Acuticoccus sediminis: one gene and its partners. The protein of the gene in region 3 interacts with the protein of the main gene of each other region in a pairwise test. Links are inferred from orthologs where the notes say so. Each region holds a gene or a part of one and is shown on either strand. Other genes may lie near its edges. The genes, in order: DLJ53_RS20670, DLJ53_RS02770 and DLJ53_RS14430.

The links.
Region 1: the proteins of DLJ53_RS14430 (region 3) and DLJ53_RS20670 interact in binary tests that used the Escherichia coli proteins (3 or more experiments, as listed by UniProt). The link is inferred for Acuticoccus sediminis from one-to-one orthologs.
Region 2: the proteins of DLJ53_RS14430 (region 3) and DLJ53_RS02770 interact in binary tests that used the Escherichia coli proteins (3 or more experiments, as listed by UniProt). The link is inferred for Acuticoccus sediminis from one-to-one orthologs.

The regions. Positions count from the first base shown.
Region 1 is NZ_QHHQ01000004.1:560,194-566,796, forward strand. What follows is about bases 1,649-4,647. They hold DLJ53_RS20670 (two-component system sensor histidine kinase NtrB), read right to left. Parts: upstream 3,699-4,647; coding sequence 2,598-3,698; downstream 1,649-2,597. Other genes in these bases: ntrC (nitrogen regulation protein NR(I)), read right to left, coding at 1,649-2,601; dusB (tRNA dihydrouridine synthase DusB), read right to left, coding at 3,695-4,647. In the rest of the region: cysS (cysteine--tRNA ligase), read right to left, coding at 1-134; DLJ53_RS35295 (hypothetical protein), read left to right, coding at 353-499; DLJ53_RS20660 (YqaE/Pmp3 family membrane protein), read right to left, coding at 562-720; more of ntrC, read right to left, coding at 1,156-1,648; more of dusB, read right to left, coding at 4,648-4,693; DLJ53_RS20680 (bifunctional 2-C-methyl-D-erythritol 4-phosphate cytidylyltransferase/2-C-methyl-D-erythritol 2,4-cyclodiphosphate synthase), read left to right, coding at 5,030-6,181; DLJ53_RS20685 (CinA family protein), read left to right, coding at 6,178-6,603.
Region 2 is NZ_QHHQ01000001.1:635,627-642,584, forward strand. Bases 1,492-4,845 are described here. They hold DLJ53_RS02770 ([protein-PII] uridylyltransferase), read right to left. Parts: upstream 4,446-4,845; coding sequence 1,692-4,445; downstream 1,492-1,691. Other genes in these bases: murJ (murein biosynthesis integral membrane protein MurJ), read right to left, coding at 1,492-1,676; hemW (radical SAM family heme chaperone HemW), read right to left, coding at 4,442-4,845. Outside these bases: DLJ53_RS02760 (SRPBCC family protein), read left to right, coding at 1-85; more of murJ, read right to left, coding at 111-1,491; more of hemW, read right to left, coding at 4,846-5,644; rdgB (RdgB/HAM1 family non-canonical purine NTP pyrophosphatase), read right to left, coding at 5,959-6,600; rph (ribonuclease PH), read right to left, coding at 6,597-6,958.
Region 3 is NZ_QHHQ01000003.1:38,215-41,402, forward strand. What follows is about bases 1-2,756. They hold DLJ53_RS14430 (P-II family nitrogen regulator), read right to left. Parts: upstream 1,670-2,756; coding sequence 1,331-1,669; downstream 1-1,330. Other genes in these bases: glnA (type I glutamate--ammonia ligase), read right to left, coding at 1-1,297; DLJ53_RS14435 (NAD(P)H-hydrate dehydratase), read left to right, coding at 1,883-2,756. Outside these bases: more of DLJ53_RS14435, read left to right, coding at 2,757-3,188. UniProt on the Escherichia coli protein: P-II indirectly controls the transcription of the glutamine synthetase gene (glnA). P-II prevents NR-II-catalyzed conversion of NR-I to NR-I-phosphate, the transcriptional activator of GlnA. When P-II is uridylylated to P-II-UMP, these events are reversed.

The DNA of each region.
Region 1 (6,603 bases), on a different replicon or contig from region 3:
GGGCGCGCGTTGCCGATGTGGGCGAAGTCGTAGACCGTCGGACCACACACATAGAGACGCACGTTCCGGGGGTCGCGCGGGACGAACGGAGCCTTGCGGCGGGTGCGTGTGTCGTAGAGGACAATGTCGGTCATGTGGCGCGGTTATCCCGGCCACGGGCGGCGTGCAACATATTGTTTACGCCAACTTCGCGCGATTGTGGCGATACCGTGAGGATGACGTTCACCCGATTGCCCGTAAAGCCAATCACGCGTAATACGCAAGAAACGGCCCGTTACACGGCTTGATTGACCAGCTGTGTAGCAACATCTTAAAATTGAGGGCAGCCGAGATGGGAAAGTGTGTAAGCGCGATGGCCGCGTTCGCGGTTCTGATCGTGATGATCGTCGGGCCGCTTTATGCCGCGGTGAGCGGCTCTCATTCGTTCTCTGACGGAAGCCGCTGCACGATGGGCCAGATCGGCTGTGATACGCCGGAACGCGAGTCGTTTCCGAGCTGAAGACAGCGCTTCGGGGCCGGTGACGGCCCCGAGAGCGACGCGATACTGATGCGATATTCAGGTTACCTGCGGGCGATGACCCACACCGCGTGAATGATGCCGGGGATGTATCCGAGCAGGGTCAGGAGGATGTTCAGCCAGAACTGAAGTCCCAATCCGACCTGCAGGAAGACACCGAGCGGCGGCAGCAAGATAGCCAGCAATACGCGAACGACGTCCATGGTTGCACTCCTGTAGCTCTCTGCGAACAGAACGATCCAACCGCCGAAAAGATCCGTAAAACCTGCGACTTTTTGCGTAGCTGGTAGCGCCGCGCCTCCGGCCGCCCGCTTTCGGCGCCCGCCATGGCCCCCGACGGGGCGTCGGCTGACACGCGCCCGCGCCGTCGATCCGCCTCCCCCATCCAGTCCCGGCCCCACCCCGCCACCCGTCTCGGGACGCTCGCGCGGGCATGCGGCGTATGGGCGGGAGCGCAGGATCCGGTGCCCGCGCGCTGGACCGACCGGGGCCCGGAATGGAAATGGGGCAGCCATCAAGGTGCTGCCCCATTCCCTCGCCAAGTATTAAATCTTCGTAACCGGCGGGGCCGGCCTTCGGCACTTCGCAGCAGCGTCCGGCGGCAGTTCGATGCCGGTCGCCGCGCGCGGCCCGACCCGTCAGCGGACGGGGCGGATCATCCTCACGTCGAGGTCGCGGATCTTCTTGCGCAGCGTGTTGCGGTTCACGCCGAGGAGCTCCGCCGCCTTGATCTGGTTGCCCCGCGTCGCCGCGAGCGCGGCCGAGACCAGCGGATACTCCACGTCGCGCATGATGCGGTGGTAGAGCCCCGGCGGCGGCAGCGAGGCGCCGAACTCGGCGAAGTAGTCGTTGAGGTGCCGCTCCACCGACTCCTGCAGCGTCTCGGCCTGCGCCGGTCCGCTGCTGGCGGGCTGGGCGGGCGTCGACTGGTCGTCGAGCTCGTGCTCGATGTGGGCCCGCGTGATCACGTCCTCGGGGTAGAGGGCCGCGAGGCGGCGGATCAGGTTCTCCAGCTCGCGCACGTTGCCCGACCACCGGTGCGCCTGCAGCGCCGCCACGGCGTCGTTGTCGAGCCGCTTGGCGGGAAGCCCCTCCGACTCGCACTGCGTGAAGAAGTGCCGCGCGAGGTCGGCGATGTCCTCCTTGCGCTCGCGCAGGGGCGGCAGGCGCAGCGGCACGACGTTGAGGCGGAAGTAGAGGTCCTCGCGGAAGAGGCCCTGGCTGATCCACTGGCGCAGGTCGCGGTTGGTGGCCGCCACGATGCGCACGTTGGTGCGGATCGGCGAGCGGCCGCCGACGGTGGTGTACTCGCCCTCCTGCAGGACGCGCAGGAGGCGGGTCTGCGCCTCCATCGGCATGTCGCCGATCTCGTCCAGGAAGAGCGTGCCCCCCTCTGCCTGCTCGAACCGGCCGGGGTGGCGCGAGGTGGCGCCGGTGAAGGCGCCCTTCTCGTAGCCGAAGAGCTCCGCCTCGATCAGCTCCTTCGGGATCGCCGCCATGTTGATCGCGACGAAGGGGCCCTTGCGGCGCTTGCCGTAGTCGTGGAGCGCGCGCGCGACCAGCTCCTTGCCGGTGCCGGACTCGCCGTGGATCAGCACGGTGAGGTCGGTCTGCATCAGCCGGGCGAGGACGCGGTAGATGTCCTGCATCGCCGCCGAGCGGCCGACGAGGGGCATCGGCTCGCCCTCGGCGTGGTTGACCCGCTCCGGCGGCTTGCCCCGCGGCTCGTTCAGCGCGCGGCCGACGACGTTGATCAGCTCCTTCAGGTCGAAGGGCTTGGGCAGGTACTCGTAGGCGCCGCGCTCGGAGGCGCGGATCGCGGTCATGAACGTGTTCTGCGCCGAGATCACGACCACCGGCAGGTCCGGACGGCGCTTCTTCACCCGGGGCAGGAGCTCGAACGCATTCTCGTCCGGCATGATGACGTCGGTGATGACGAGGTCGCCGTCGCCTTGGTCGATCCAATTCCAGAGAGTCGCCGCGTTCGAGGTGCAGCGGACGTCGAAGCCCGCCCGCGACAGGGCCTGATTGAGAACCGTGCGGATCGCCCCATCGTCGTCCGCGACCAGGATCGTGCCACTCATGGGGTCACTCTCTCACTTCCTTCATATGCGGGCATCAGGATGCGCACCGTGGTACCGGCGTTCGAATCGATCTCGATGACGCCGCCATGGTCGCCGACGATCTTGGCCACCAGCGCGAGGCCGAGGCCCGTGCCGTTGGTCTTCGTCGTCACGAAAGGTTCGAAGAGATGCGGGACCAGGTCCTCCGGGACACCGGGCCCGTTGTCCTTGACGCAGAACTCCAGCGGCAGGGATACCTTGTGCGGCGAGCCGGGAGCGGCGACGCGCATCCCCGGCCTGAACGCCGTCGTGAGCGTGATGATGCCACCCTCCTGATCGGACAGCGCCTCGGCCGCGTTCTTCACCAGGTTGAGGAACACCTGGATGAGCTGGTCGTGGTTCGCATTGACCGGCGGCAGCGACGGGTCGTACGCCTTGCGGATCTCGAGGTGGCTGGCGAACCCGGACGCCGCGAGGCGCTCGACGTGGTCCAGCACGGTGTGGATGTTGACCGGGGCGCGCTGCACGGGACGCGCGTCGCCGAACACCTCCATGCGGTCGACGAGCTTGACGATCCGGTCGGTCTCGGCGGTGATCAGCCGGGCGAGCGCGCGGTCGTCCTCGTCGAGGGTCGGCTCGATCAGCTGCGCCGCGCCGCGGATGCCGGACAGCGGGTTGCGGATCTCGTGCGCCAGCATCGCCGCGAGGCCCGTCACGGAGCGCGCGGCGGCCCGCGAGGTCAGCGCGCGGTCGATCTTGTCGGCCATCGACGGCCGGTCGAGCGTCAGGACAACCATCTGCGGGTCTTCGGGGAGCGGCATCGCGTGGATGTCCACCACCTGGCCCTGCCCTAGACGGGGCGAGGAGAGGTCGACCCGGTACTCGACGAGCCCGGCGCCCGCCTGCCGCACCTTCGCGGGCAGCGACAGCAGCGGGCTGCCGAACGGCACGAACCGGTCGAGCGGCTTCTTCTGCAGGTGCGCCATCGAGGCGCCGAAGAAGGCCTCCGCGGCGTCGTTGGCGGAGATGATCTCGTCGTCCGGCCCCAGCACGACGATGGCGTGCGGGAGCGCGTTGAGGATGGCCGACGGCGTTACGCGGCGAGCGGCGGCGGTCATGCGGCGGCCTTCAGGGTTGCGCCGTCGGCCGCTGCGAACAGCGCATCGATGGCTCGGAGGGCCTCGGCAGGCGCCTCCGCGGTGAGTGCGGCTTTGCGCAGCGCGGCGGGCGCTGCGACATGGTCGGCGTAGGCGGCGGTGTGCTTGCGCATCAGGCGAAGGCCCAGCGCCGGGCCGGCATGCTCGAGGAGCAGTTCGGCATGTTCGCGCGCCAGCGCGCCGATCTCGCCGGCGGACCGCGGCACGGCGGGCCGGCGGCGCCCGTCGAGGTCGGCGCTGACGACACCCGGGAGCCACGGCGCCCCGAGCGCGGCCCGGCCGATCATCACCATGTCCGCCCCGCTCGCGGCCAGCGCGGCCCGGGCGGTCGGCGTGTCGACGATGTCGCCGTTGGCGGTGAGCGGCACCGTCACAGCCTCGCGTGTCGCACGGATCGCCCGCCAGTCGGCGGTGCCCGTGTAGCGCTGGCAGCGGGTGCGGCCGTGGACGGTGATCGCCACGGCGCCCGCGTCGACGGCGCGGCGGGCAAGCTCCGGCGCGCTCAGCGTGACGCGGTCATAGCCGAGGCGCATCTTCACCGTGACCGGGACGCTGACCGCGGACACCGTCGCCGCGACGAGGCTCGCGGCGTGCACCGGGTCCCGCATCAGCGCCGAGCCGGCCCAGCCGCCGACGACGCGCTTGGCGGGACATCCCATGTTGATGTCGATGATGTGGGCACCGGCCGCCTCGGCGATCCGCGCGGCCTCGGCGAGATCGTGCGGCCGGCAGCCGGCGAGTTGTACACAGTGAACATCGAGACCGCGGCCTTCGAGTTTCAGCCGCGTCTCCGCTTCGCGGGCGACCAGGCGGTCGCTCGCCACCATCTCGCTGATGACAAGTCCGGCACCGTAGCGGGCGGCGAGCTGGCGAAATGGCCAGTCGCTGACACCCGACATCGGCGCCAGCGTCGCGCGTCCCGCGAGGGTAACGTTGCCGACGGCACACTCATTCATATTTGGTTGGGCACCTCTGCGGCCTCACGGTGCTCATCTTTTGACCATGACACCAAAGTTGGCAAGTCCGTGTTGAACCGTTGAGGGGAAAACCTGTTTCGAGACCGATGAGCGGATCCCTTGTGCAGCGTCTGCCTGAAACGCCGCCGCCGTGCACCGCCGCCATCTGCCCGCATCCTCCGCACTGTCCGCGACGGCGCATCGGATTGCCCAACGGGGCGCCATATCTAAGGTCGCAAAATGGTCTTGGGTACCCACCCTGCGTCGCTCCCCACCGCTGATCTGGCCCGCGCGTGGCGGATGGCGCGTCGTCGCGGGGCGGGCTATGACGCCGCCATGATGCCCATCGACGCGATCATCGTTGCAGCCGGCCGCGGCACCCGCCTCGGCGGGGCGCTTCCCAAGCAGTACCTGCCCCTTGGGTCACGCACGATCGTCGCCCGCGCCGTCGACGCCTTTTTGGACCATCCGGTCATCCGGGACGTCGTCGTCGTGATCGCCGAGGGCGACGAGGAGCGGCTCGGGGCGGCGCTCGCCGACCGGCCGCGTGCCGTCCGGGTCGTCCATGGCGGCGAGACGCGGCAGGCCTCCGTCGCGAGGGGCCTCGACGCCCTCCCCGCTGCCGATCCCGCCGCCGGAGTGATGGTCCACGACGCCGCGAGGCCGTTCGTCTCGGCCGCCGTCATCGACCGCGTGGCGGCGGCGCTCGCGCAGTCGGCCGCCGTCATCCCGGCGGTCCCCGTCGCGGACACGCTGAAGCGCGTGGACGGCTCGGAGGTTGTCGCCACCGTCGACCGCAGCGCCCTCGTCCAGGTGCAGACCCCGCAGGGTTTCCACGTCGCGGCCCTGCGCGCCGCCCACGCCGCCGCGCGGGAGAGCGCCACCGACGATGCCGGCCTCGTCGAAGCCCAGGGAGGCCGCGTGACCACCGTTCCCGGCGAACGCACCAACTTCAAGATCACCACCGAGGATGACCTCGCCGTCGCCAGGGCGAGCCTCCTCGAGGTGCCGGTCGTCGGCCACGGCTTCGACGTCCACCGCCTCGAGAAGGGCGGGCCGATGATCATCGGCGGCCTCGTCCTCGACGTTCCCATGCGCCTGCAGGGCCATTCGGACGCCGACGTCGCCCTGCACGCGATCACCGACGCCCTCTTCGGCGCCATCGGCGACGGCGACATCGGCCACCACTTCCCGCCCAGCGACGAGGCCTGGCGCGGGGCGGCGTCGGACCGGTTCCTCGCCTACGCCGCCGACCGCGTGCGCAAGGCGGGCGGGCGGATCGTCCATATCGACCTCACAATCATGTGCGAACGACCCAAGATCGGTCCGGTTCGCGAGGCGATGCGGGCGCGGATCGCCGAGATCGTCGCCGTCCCCGTGACCGCCGTGTCAGTGAAGGCGACGACCACGGAGCGGCTCGGCTTCACCGGGCGCGGCGAAGGCATCGCCGCGCAGGCGACCGCCACAGTGCTGAGGAGCATGGAATGATCGACGACGACATCCGCGAGCGCGCCGAGGCCCTCCTGACCGCAGCGCGCGAGGCCGGCGTCATGGTGGTCACGTGCGAATCGTGCACCGGCGGGCTGATCTCCGGCTCCCTCACCGCCATTGCCGGCTCGTCGGACGTGGTCGAGGGCGGCTTCGTCACCTACTCCAACAGCGCCAAGATCCGCCTCGGCGTGCCCGAATCGCTGATCGAGGCGCACGGCGCCGTCAGCGAGGAGGTCGCCCGCGCCATGGCCGAGGCGGCCCGCGACCGCTCCGGCGCCGCGCCCAACCTCGTCAGCGTCTCGGTGACCGGCGTCGCCGGACCGGGCGGGGGAAGCGCCGAGAAGCCCGTCGGACTGGTCCATTTCGCCGCAGCGGCGGCAGGCGCGACCGTCCACCGGGAGTGCCGCTTCGGCGATATC
Region 2 (6,958 bases), on a different replicon or contig from region 3:
CAAGCTCACCGGCGAGACGCCGGCGCCGTTCTGGGACACCTGGCCGGGCCTGCGCGACGAGTACGAGAAGCGCATCCCGGCCTGACCAGCGATCCAGTGCGGGCGTGCCGTCAGCTTCGGCGGAACGCCCGCAGGATGTCCCTCACGCCCATCGCTCCCGACGCCTCGCACACCATCGCGAACACGGCGGCGGAGCCCCCCACCAGGATGAGAAGGGCGAGGGCCGCCGACATCGTGTCGGAGGCGAAGAACCAGGCATCCAGCCCCTTGGCGATGATGGTCGCGACGATCATCAGGGCGAACGCGGCGGCGAGGAAGCCGAGCGTGCGCCAGGCGAGCGTTGCGTCCGCCCGGAAGTCGCCCCGCCGCACCAGTCCGACGAAGAGCAGCACCGCGTTGATCCATCCCGCGAGGCTCGTCGCCGCGGCGATGCCCACATGCGGCAGACCCTGCGGCGCGAGCAGCATCGCGAAGCCGATCGAGCCGGCGACGTTCACGACCATCGAGATGCCGGCGAAGATCATCGGCGTCACGGTGTCCTCCCGGGCGAAGTAGCTCGGCGAGAACACCTTGATGAGCACGAACGCGGGAAGGCCGAAGCCGTACGCGGAAAGGGCGGCCGCCGTCATCGCCGCGTCGTCGCGTCCGTAGGCGCCACGCTCGAACAGCGTGACCACGATCTCGAACGGGACGACGATCAGCGCGGCCGCGGCGGGGAGGGTCAGCATCAGCGCGAACTCGAGCGCGCGGTTCTGCGTCCAGAGCGCCCCGCCGACGTCGCCCTTGGAGAGGCGGCGCGACAGGTCCGGCAGCAACGCCACGCCGATCGCGACGCCGACGATGCCGAGGGGAAGCTGGTACAGCCGGTCGGCGTAGTAGAGGTGCGAGACCGCGCCCGGCCAGAACGAGGCGACGATGGTACCCGCGACGATGTTGATCTGAGTGATGCCGCCCGCAGCGACGCCGGGGATGCCGAGCTTCACGAGGCGCTTGATGCGCGGCGATGCCCTGGGGCGGGAGAGGCGTAGACGCATCCCCGTCCGCCGCACCGCGACGTAGAGGGCGAGCGCCTGGACGATGCCCGCGACGAACACGCCGCCCGACAGCACCAGCGCGGACGTCTCCGGGTCGAGGCCGAGGTAGAGCGCGGCCGTCAGCGTCGCGATGAGGACCACGTTGAGGAGGACCGGCGCGAAGGCGGCCATCGCGAAGTGGTTCAGCGTGTTCAGGATGCCGGAGAAGAACGCCACCAGCGACATCATCGCGAGGTAGGGCAGGCAGATCCGCGTGTAGAGCGTCGTGATCTGTATGCCGTCGTCCTGCGCGAAGCCCGGCGCGAGCGCCCAGATCAGGATCGGCGTGAAGATCTCCGCGGCGGCGGTGAACGCCAGGAGCGTCACCAGCAGCCAGGACAGGACGGAGGAGGCGAAGGCCTCGCCCCCTTCCGGGCCGTCCTCGTTGCGCGTTCGGGCGAACAGCGGCACGAACGCGGAGTTGAACGCCCCTTCCGCGAACAGGCGGCGGAAGAGGTTCGGCAGCTTGAACGCCACGAAGAAGGCGTCGGCGATCGGGCCGGCACCGAGCGCTGCCGCGATGAGAATATCGCGGCCAAACCCCAGAAGGCGCGACGCGAGGGTGTAGCCACCGACGGTCGCGAAATTTCTGAGGAGCTGCATAGAGGGTATCCTCCTTCAGGCCGCGGTGAGTGCGGCGGAGAACGGCGAGTTGTCGTAAGCCTGGCGCACGTCCTCGACGATCCGTGCGCGCAGTTCCGGGTCGGTGACCTGGCCGCCTTCCGGGCCGGTCACGTAGAAGACGTCGACGACGCGCTCGCCGAAGGTGGCGAGCTGGGCCGAGCGGACGTTGAGGTTCAGCGCCAGGAGAGCGTCGGCGAGGTCGCGGAAGAGGCCCGGCCGGTCGAGGCCGGAGACCTCGATTGCGGTATAGCCCTTCGACCAGTCGTTGGCGACGATGACGTCCGTCGGGTGGTGGAACGCCTTCTGCCGGACCTGGCGCAGCGGACGGTCGCTCGGGCGCGGCACCGGTGCGCGGCCCGACAGCGCGTCGCGCACGAGCTGGCTGATACGGTCCGCACGCGCCGTCTCGTCGGAGGGATCGTCCGACATCGGGCGGATGTGGAAGACGTCGAGCGCCATCGCGTCGTTGGTGGTGAAGATCTCCGCCGACCGGACCGACGCCTGGACCGCCGCGCAGGCGGAGGCGACCACCGTGAGGAGGTTCGGGTAGTCCGGCGACAGCAGCGTGAGCTCGGTCGTCGTCGAGTCGATGACGCGGCAGCCGATGGTGACGTCGTCCGGCTTGGTCTTGGCCCAGAGCCTGGCGTGGTAGAGCGCGTCGTCCGCGCTGACCCGGATCCAGTAGGGGCCGGCGTGCATCTGCAGCCACTCGTCGCGCTGCGCCGGGGTGAGGATGCCGGCGGCCTTCTCGGCGAAGGCGTCCTTGGAGGCGGCGATCTTCGCCTCCCGCGGGCGGCGGGTGTGGCGCGCGGCGATCACCGACTCGGTCTCGTCGAACAGCGTGTGCAGCAGCGTCGACTTCCACCCGTTCCACACGTTCGGCCCGACGGCGGCGATGTCCGCCTCGGTCAGCACCTCGAGCAGCTTCAGCCGCTCGAAGCTCTGCACCTTGGCGGCGAAGTCCTCGATCGTCTTGGAGTCGGAGAGGTCGCGCGACTGGCCGGTGATCGACATCGTCAGATGCTCCTCGATCAGCCAGGCGACGAGCTCGGTCTCGGCCGCGCTGAGGCCGAAGCGGGGGCCGAGGCGGCGGGCGATGCGGGCGCCCTCGACGGAGTGGTCCTTCGGCCGCCCCTTGGCGATGTCGTGCAGGAACACGGCGATGTAGAGGGCGCGGCGGTTGTGCACGGTCGAGATCAGGTGGGAGGCGAGCGGGTGGTCCTGCTCCATCCGGCCGCGCTCGATCCGCGACAGCAGGCCGACCGTGCGGATGAGATGCTCGTCCACCGTGTACGAGTGGTACATGTTGAACTGCATCATCGCGACGACCTTGCCGAAGTCCGGCACGAAGGCGCCGAGGACGCCGGTCTCGTTCATGAGGCGCAGCAGGGTCTCGGGGTCCTGCGAGTCGCACAGGAGGTCGACGAAGATGCGGTTCGCCTCCTCGTTCATCCGCACGTCCGCGTTGATGAGCTTCAGCGAGCGGCGCATCTGGAACAGCAGGTCCGGATGGAGGCGCAGGTTGTGCGCGTCGGCGATCGCGAAGACGCGCAGCATGTTGACCGGGTCCTGCGTGAACGCGTTCGGGTTCGAGAGGACGACGCGGTCGTGCTCGGCCGCGAAGTTCTCGTCGAGGATGCGGGTGGAGGCACCCGTCAGCGAGCGCATCATCCGCGACAGGCCCATCGGCTGCACGGCATGCTGCGCCTCGAGGCCCGCACACAGGATGCGCGTCAGGTCGCCGACGTCCTTCGCGACGAGGAAGTAGTGCTTCATGAAGCGCTCGACGTCCGAGAGGCCCGGGCGCGGCGAGTAGCCGAGGCGCTGGGCGATCTCGCGCTGCAGGTCGAACGTCAGCCGCTCCTCGGCGCGGCCGGTGAGGAAGTGCAGGTGGCAGCGGACCGACCACAGGAAGTCGTCGCACTTGCGGAAAAGGCGGTAGTCCTTGGCCGAGAAGACGCCCTTGCCGACGAGCTCGGCCTCGGAGCGCACGCGGTAGAAGTACTTTGCGATCCAGAAGAGGGTCTGGAGGTCGCGCAGCCCGCCCTTGCCCTCCTTCACGTTGGGCTCGACGAGGTAGCGCGTCTGCCCCTGCCGGCGGTGCCGCTCGTCCCGCTCGGCGAGCTTGGCGGCGATGAACTTCTTGCCGGTGCCGCGCACGACGGCCTGATCGAACCGCTGGTAGAGCTGCTCGGCGAGGTTCTCGTCACCCTCGATGAGGCGGCACTCGAGGAGCGCGGTGCGGATCGTCACGTCGCCTCGCGCGAGCTTGATGCACTCGTCGATGGAGCGGGCCGCGTGCCCGACCTTCAGGCCGAGGTCCCACATCATGTAGAGCATCGTCTCGACCATGGACTCGGTCCACGGCGTCGGCCGGTAGGGGTAGAGGAACAGGAGGTCGATGTCCGACCCCGGCGCGAGCAGTCCGCGCCCGTAGCCGCCCGTCGCGATGACGGCCAGCTTCTCGGCGACCGACCGGTTGGCGGTCGGGTACACATGCTCGGCGGTGAAGCGGTAGAACGCCTGGATGACCGCGTCCTGGCCGTTGGCGAGAACCTTGGCGGCCTTCACGCCCGACTTCGTCGTCTCCAGCGCGTCCGAGCACGCCTTCAGCGCCTCGGCCCGTGCCTCCTTGAGGCGGGACAGGATCCCCGGGCGGGCGCGGCTGAAGTTTTCCCCGCTGTCGAGAAAGATGCGTTCGAGATCGGCGGCCAACGCTTCGGGTGTGGGGGGCACGGCTGCGATCATTGGGCAAGCTCCCGGACGACGGCGTTGGTGAGGAGGCGCGCGGTATCCGGTACGATGATGCGCCGGCCCTGGCGCGCGAGAAAGCCGCCCGCCACCAGCGCGTCGACGCGCTCCTCCGGCAGCGGTGCGCCGGAGCGGCGGGCGTAGGCGTCGAGATCCATCCCCTCGGAAAGGCGCAGCGCCATGAGCAGGTATTCGTCCGCCCGCGCGTCGGCGTCCAGGCCCTCCCGCTCGGCGAGGCCGTGGCCGTCCGCCTCGACGGCGGCGAGCCAGGTCTCCGGATGGCGGTGGGTGGAGGTGGCGGTGCGGGTGCCGGCGATGTCGATCCGGCCGTGCGCGCCGGGGCCGATCCCGACGTAGGTTCCGCCGCGCCAGTAGACCAGGTTGTGCTTCGCCTCGCCGCCGGGACGGGCGTGGTTGGAGATCTCGTAGCGGGTGAAGCCGGCGGCCCGCGTCATCTCGCCGGTCAGCTCGAAGAGGTCGGCGGCGGCGTCGTCCTCCGGAACGATCAGCTTGCCGGCCTCGGCGAGGTCGAAGAAGCGCGTGCCGGGCTCGATGGTGAGCTGGTAGAGCGAGAGGTGGTCGCCGGCGAGGTCCAGCATCTCGGAGAGCTCGTCCGCCCAGGCCGCCGTCGTCTGCTTCGGACGGGCGTAGATGAGGTCGGCCGAGACGTGCGGGAAGATCCGCTTCGCGAGGGCGAGCGCGGCGCGTGCGGTGGCGGCGTCGTGCAGGCGGCCGAGCGACGCAAGCTCCGCGTCAGACAGCGACTGTACCCCGAGCGAGACGCGGTTGACGCCGGCGGCCCGGTACTCCTCGAAGCGCGCCTGCTCGACCGAGGTGGGGTTGGCTTCCAGCGTGATCTCGGCGTCGGACGGGAGGCCGAGGCTCGTGTCGATGGCACAGAGGACGGCCTCGACGGTGGACGGCTCCATCAGCGACGGGGTGCCGCCGCCGAAGAAGACGGACAGCGGGCGCCGCGCGCCGGTCCAGGCGGCGAACGTCTCGATTTCCCGCGCCATCGCGGCGGCGAAGCGGGACTGGTCCACCGGCTTGTGTCGCACGTGGCTGTTGAAGTCGCAGTAAGGGCACTTGGCCTGGCAGAACGGCCAATGCACATAGACCGCGAAGCCGCCATCGACCGTGGTACGGTCGTCGTCGCGCACTGGTGACTCAACGTGTGCGGCATTCATCGGGCACATGTTCCTTCCTACGGCGTGTCGTGGTTCGAAAGAAGCACGCTGCGCTGGACCGAGGCGGACGAGGCTCTCGGTTGTCGGTCAGTGTGACCGGAACGCCGCTGTTCTTCCCGTACGTATCGCTTGCAGTCGCGGAACCGGACCGTCGCCGCATGGCCGGGTGTCCGCGCCAAGCCGGCATCGTACCAGCCACTTAGGGATTTCGGCACCCCGCCCACAGGTCGCGCCGCGCGCGCCGCGGCACCCGGCCGCACGCATCCGGCGCGGCCGCCCGGCCGAGGCCGGGCATCCGCGCCGTCATGCGCAGGGGTCGGTGGTCAGGAGGGGTCCGCCACTCCGAGCTTGCCCATGAATGTGGCGACGGCACGGGCCCGATGCGAGAGGGGCGACGGCCCGCCGTGCTTTTCCTCGGCGTCCATCTCGCCGAAGGTGCGCCCGTCCCCGTCGTCGGGCACGAACAGGGGGTCGTAGCCGAAGCCGTTGGCACCGCGCGGCGCGGCGGCGAGGATCCCCTCGCAGCGCCCCTCGACGAAGGTCGTCGGGCGGTCGGGGAGCGACAGCGCCAGGACCGCGACGAACGCGCCGCGACGCCGCTCCGCCGCCGTGGCGCCGGCGGCCTCGAGGCCGTCCAGCACGCGCTGCATGGCGTGGCCGAAGTCCTTGCCGGGACCGGCCCAGCGGGCCGAGTAGATCCCCGGGTCGCCGCCGAGCGCGTCGACGGTGAGGCCGGAGTCGTCGGCGAGGGCGGGAAGCCCCGTCGCCGCCGTCGCCGCTTCCGCCTTCAGCGCGGCGTTGGCCTCGAAGGTGGTCCCGGTCTCGTCCGGCTCCGGCAGGCCGAGCGCGCCGGCGGACACCACCTCGATGCCGAGCGGCGCCAGCAGCGTGTTGAACTCGGCGAGCTTGCCCTTGTTGTGGCTCGCGAGGACGAGGCGGGGGCCGATGTCGTCCAGCAGGCTCATGCCACGGTGAGCTTCTGCAGGTCGACGAGGCGCGAGATGCCGCCCGAGGCGAGGTCGAGGAGCGCGGTCAGCTCGTCCCGCGAGAAGGGGGCGCCCTCGGCGGTGCCCTGCACCTCGACGATGCCGCCGGACCCGGTCATCACGAAGTTCGCGTCCGTATGCGCCGAGGAATCCTCGATGTAGTCGAGGTCGAGCACCGGTGCGCCGTCGACGATGCCGCAGGAGATCGCCGCGACGTGGTCGGTCAGCGGGTTGGCCGTGATCATCCCGGCGGACATCATGTACGTCATGCAGTCCGACAGGGCGACCCAGGCGCCCGTGATCGCCGCGGTGCGGGTGCCGCCGTCGGCCTGGATGA
Region 3 (3,188 bases):
CACCGGCCTTCAGGAAGTCACGGCCGGCGTCGAGCGAGGCGAGGGCCTCACGCAGCGAACCGCAGACGGTCGGGATGCCGGCGAGCTCCTCGGGCGGCAGGTCGTAGAGGTCCTTGTCCATCGGCTCGCCCGGATGGATGCGGTTCTTGATGCCGTCGAGGCCGGCCATGCACATCGCGGCGTAGGCGAGGTACGGGTTCGCGGACGGATCCGGGAAACGCACTTCGAGACGCTTGCCCTTCGGCGAGGACGAGATGGGGATGCGGCAGGAGGCCGAGCGGTTACGCGCCGAGTAGGCGAGCAGAACCGGCGCTTCGTAGCCCGGGACCAGACGCTTGTAGGAGTTGGTCGACGGGTTGGTGAAGGCGTTGAGGGCCTTGGCGTGCTTCAGGATGCCGCCGATGTAGAAGAGGCACTCTTCCGACAGGTCCGCGTACAGGTTGCCCGCGAACATCGGCTTGCCGTCCTTCCAGATGGACTGGTGGACGTGCATGCCGGTGCCGTTGTCGCCGAAGACGGGCTTCGGCATGAACGTGGCGGTCTTGCCGTAGGCGTTCGCGACCTGATGCACGACGTACTTATAGATCTGCATCGAGTCGGCGATCTTGGTCAGCGTGTCGAACTTGAGACCAAGCTCGTGCTGGGCCGCGGCCACCTCGTGGTGGTGCTTCTCGACGGCGACGCCCATCTCGGTCATGACCGAGAGCATCTCGGAGCGCATGTCCTGGCAGGAGTCGATCGGCGGGACGGGGAAGTAGCCGCCCTTGGTGCGCGGACGGTGGCCGAGGTTCCCGGTCTCGTACTCGGTGTCCATGTTGGACGGCAGCTCGGTGGAGTCGAGCTTGAAGCCGGTGTTGTACGGGTCGGCCTTGAAGCGGACGTCGTCGAACACGAAGAACTCGGCTTCCGGGCCCATGGTGATGGTGTCACCGAAGCCGCCGGACTTCACGTACGCCTCGGCCCGCTTGGCCGTGGAGCGGGGGTCGCGGTTGTAGCCTTCGCCGGTGCCAGGCTCGAGGATGTCGCAAACGACAGCCATCGTGGTCTGCGCAAAGAACGGGTCGATGTAGGCCGTCTCCGGATCCGGCATGAGGATCATGTCGGACTCGTTGATGGCCTTCCAGCCGGCGATGGACGAGCCATCGAACATCGTGCCGTCGGCGAACAGGTCCTCGTCGACGATGGAGGTGTCCATCGTGACGTGTTGCAGCTTGCCGCGCGGGTCGGTGAAGCGCAGGTCGACGAACTTTACGTCCTTGTCCTTGATATCCTTCAGGATTTCTTGCGCTGTGCTCATTCGCGTATGGCTCTCTCTCTTGCGCTTCTGTGGTTAGATGGCGTCCTCACCGATTTCACCGGTGCGGATGCGGATTGCGTCCTCGACGGGGAGGACGAAGATCTTGCCGTCGCCGATCCGGCCCGTCTGGGCAGCGTTGCGGATGGCGTCGACGGCGGCGGGAAGAAGGCTGTCGGGAACGATCAGCTCGATTTTCACTTTAGGCAGGAAATCGACGACGTACTCGGCACCGCGATAGAGTTCGGTATGCCCCTTCTGGCGGCCGAACCCGCGCGCCTCAAGCACCGTGATGCCCTGGAGCCCGACTTCTTGCAGCGCCTCCTTCACCTCGTCCAACTTGAACGGCTTAATAATGGCTTCGATCTTCTTCATGACACCCCGCTCAGCGGCGGACGGACGACCCGGCCCGCTGGACTGGCGCGATGATGCAGGGACCATGCCAAGCTCACCACTGCCGGATTGGCTCATTTCCAAGCATTTGCCGCGAAGGCAGGCAAATGTCCTGCTGATATTGCGAGCAAGCTGCTAAACGTTTGGGCATCAATGAGAATCTCTACCGATTTTGAGCTTCCAACGCCGACCGAAATGAGTGCGATCGACCGGGCCGCCGTGGCGGAGGGGATCCCATTCGAAACGTTGATGGAGCGCGCCGGAGGCGCCGTCGCCGACGTGGTCATTCGGCAGGCACCCGTCGGGGCGCCGATCCTGGTCCTCGCCGGACCCGGCAACAATGGCGGCGACGCGTTCGTGGCGGCGCGGCATCTCCTGGAGGCGGGGCATCCGGTCTCGCTTCTCGACCTGTCGGGCGGTCAGGGAACCGGCGCCGCGGCGGAGGCGCGCGCCGCCTATACAGGTCCGGAGGTCGGCGCGGAAGATGAATTCCTCGACCGTGCCGAAGTCATCGTCGACGGGCTCTTCGGAGGCGGGCTGGCGCGTGACGTGACGGGCGTCTTCGCCGACGTCATCGCCCGGCTGAACCGTCGGCACCGCGAGGTGGTCGCGATCGACATGCCGAGCGGCGTCGACGGCGCGACGGGCCTCGTCCGGGGCATCGCCATCGAGGCGCGGCGCACGGTGACCTTCCAGCGCCGCCGACCCGGGCACCTCCTCCTGCCGGGCCGCGACTTCTGCGGCGAAGTGACCGTGGCCGACCTCGGGATGTCGGACACGGCGGTCGGCTCGGCCCTGTGTCAAACCTTCGTCAACACGCCGGCCCTGTGGCGGGACGCGCGGCCGATGCTGGCGCTGGCCGGCCACAAGTACGACCGCGGCCATGCCGTCGTCGTCTCCGGGCCGATGACGGCGACCGGGGCAGCGCGCATGGCCGCCGGCGCGGCGCTGAGGACGGGGGCGGGGCTCGTCACCGTCGCCTCGCCGAGCGAGGCGCTCCTCGTCAACGCCAACCACCTGACGGCGGTGATGCTGGTGCGGGCCGACGGGGCGGAGGGGATCGCCGAGGCGCTTGCCGATCCGCGCCGCAACGTCGTCTGCCTCGGCCCGGGCCTGCCGGCGGACGACGAGACCCGCGCCAAGGTCAGGGCCGCGTGCGCCTCCGGGGCGTCCACCGTCATCGACGCGGGGGGCCTCAGCGCCTTCGCCGGCGACGCCGCCGGACTTGCCGCGGCGATCGGCCCGAAGGGGGCGGTGCTGACGCCGCACGCCGGCGAGTTTTCCCGCGTCTTCGGCAAGGGCCTCGTCGACGAGGCGGGGCGGCTCGAGGCGGCGCGGCGGGCGGCGGTCGATGTCGGCGCGGTCGTGGTCCTGAAGGGGCCCGACACGGTGATCGCGGCGCCCGACGGCCGGGCTGCGATCACCGAGAACGCCCCGCCGTGGCTCGCGACGGCCGGGGCGGGCGACGTCCTTGCCGGGATGATCACCGCGTTCATCGCCC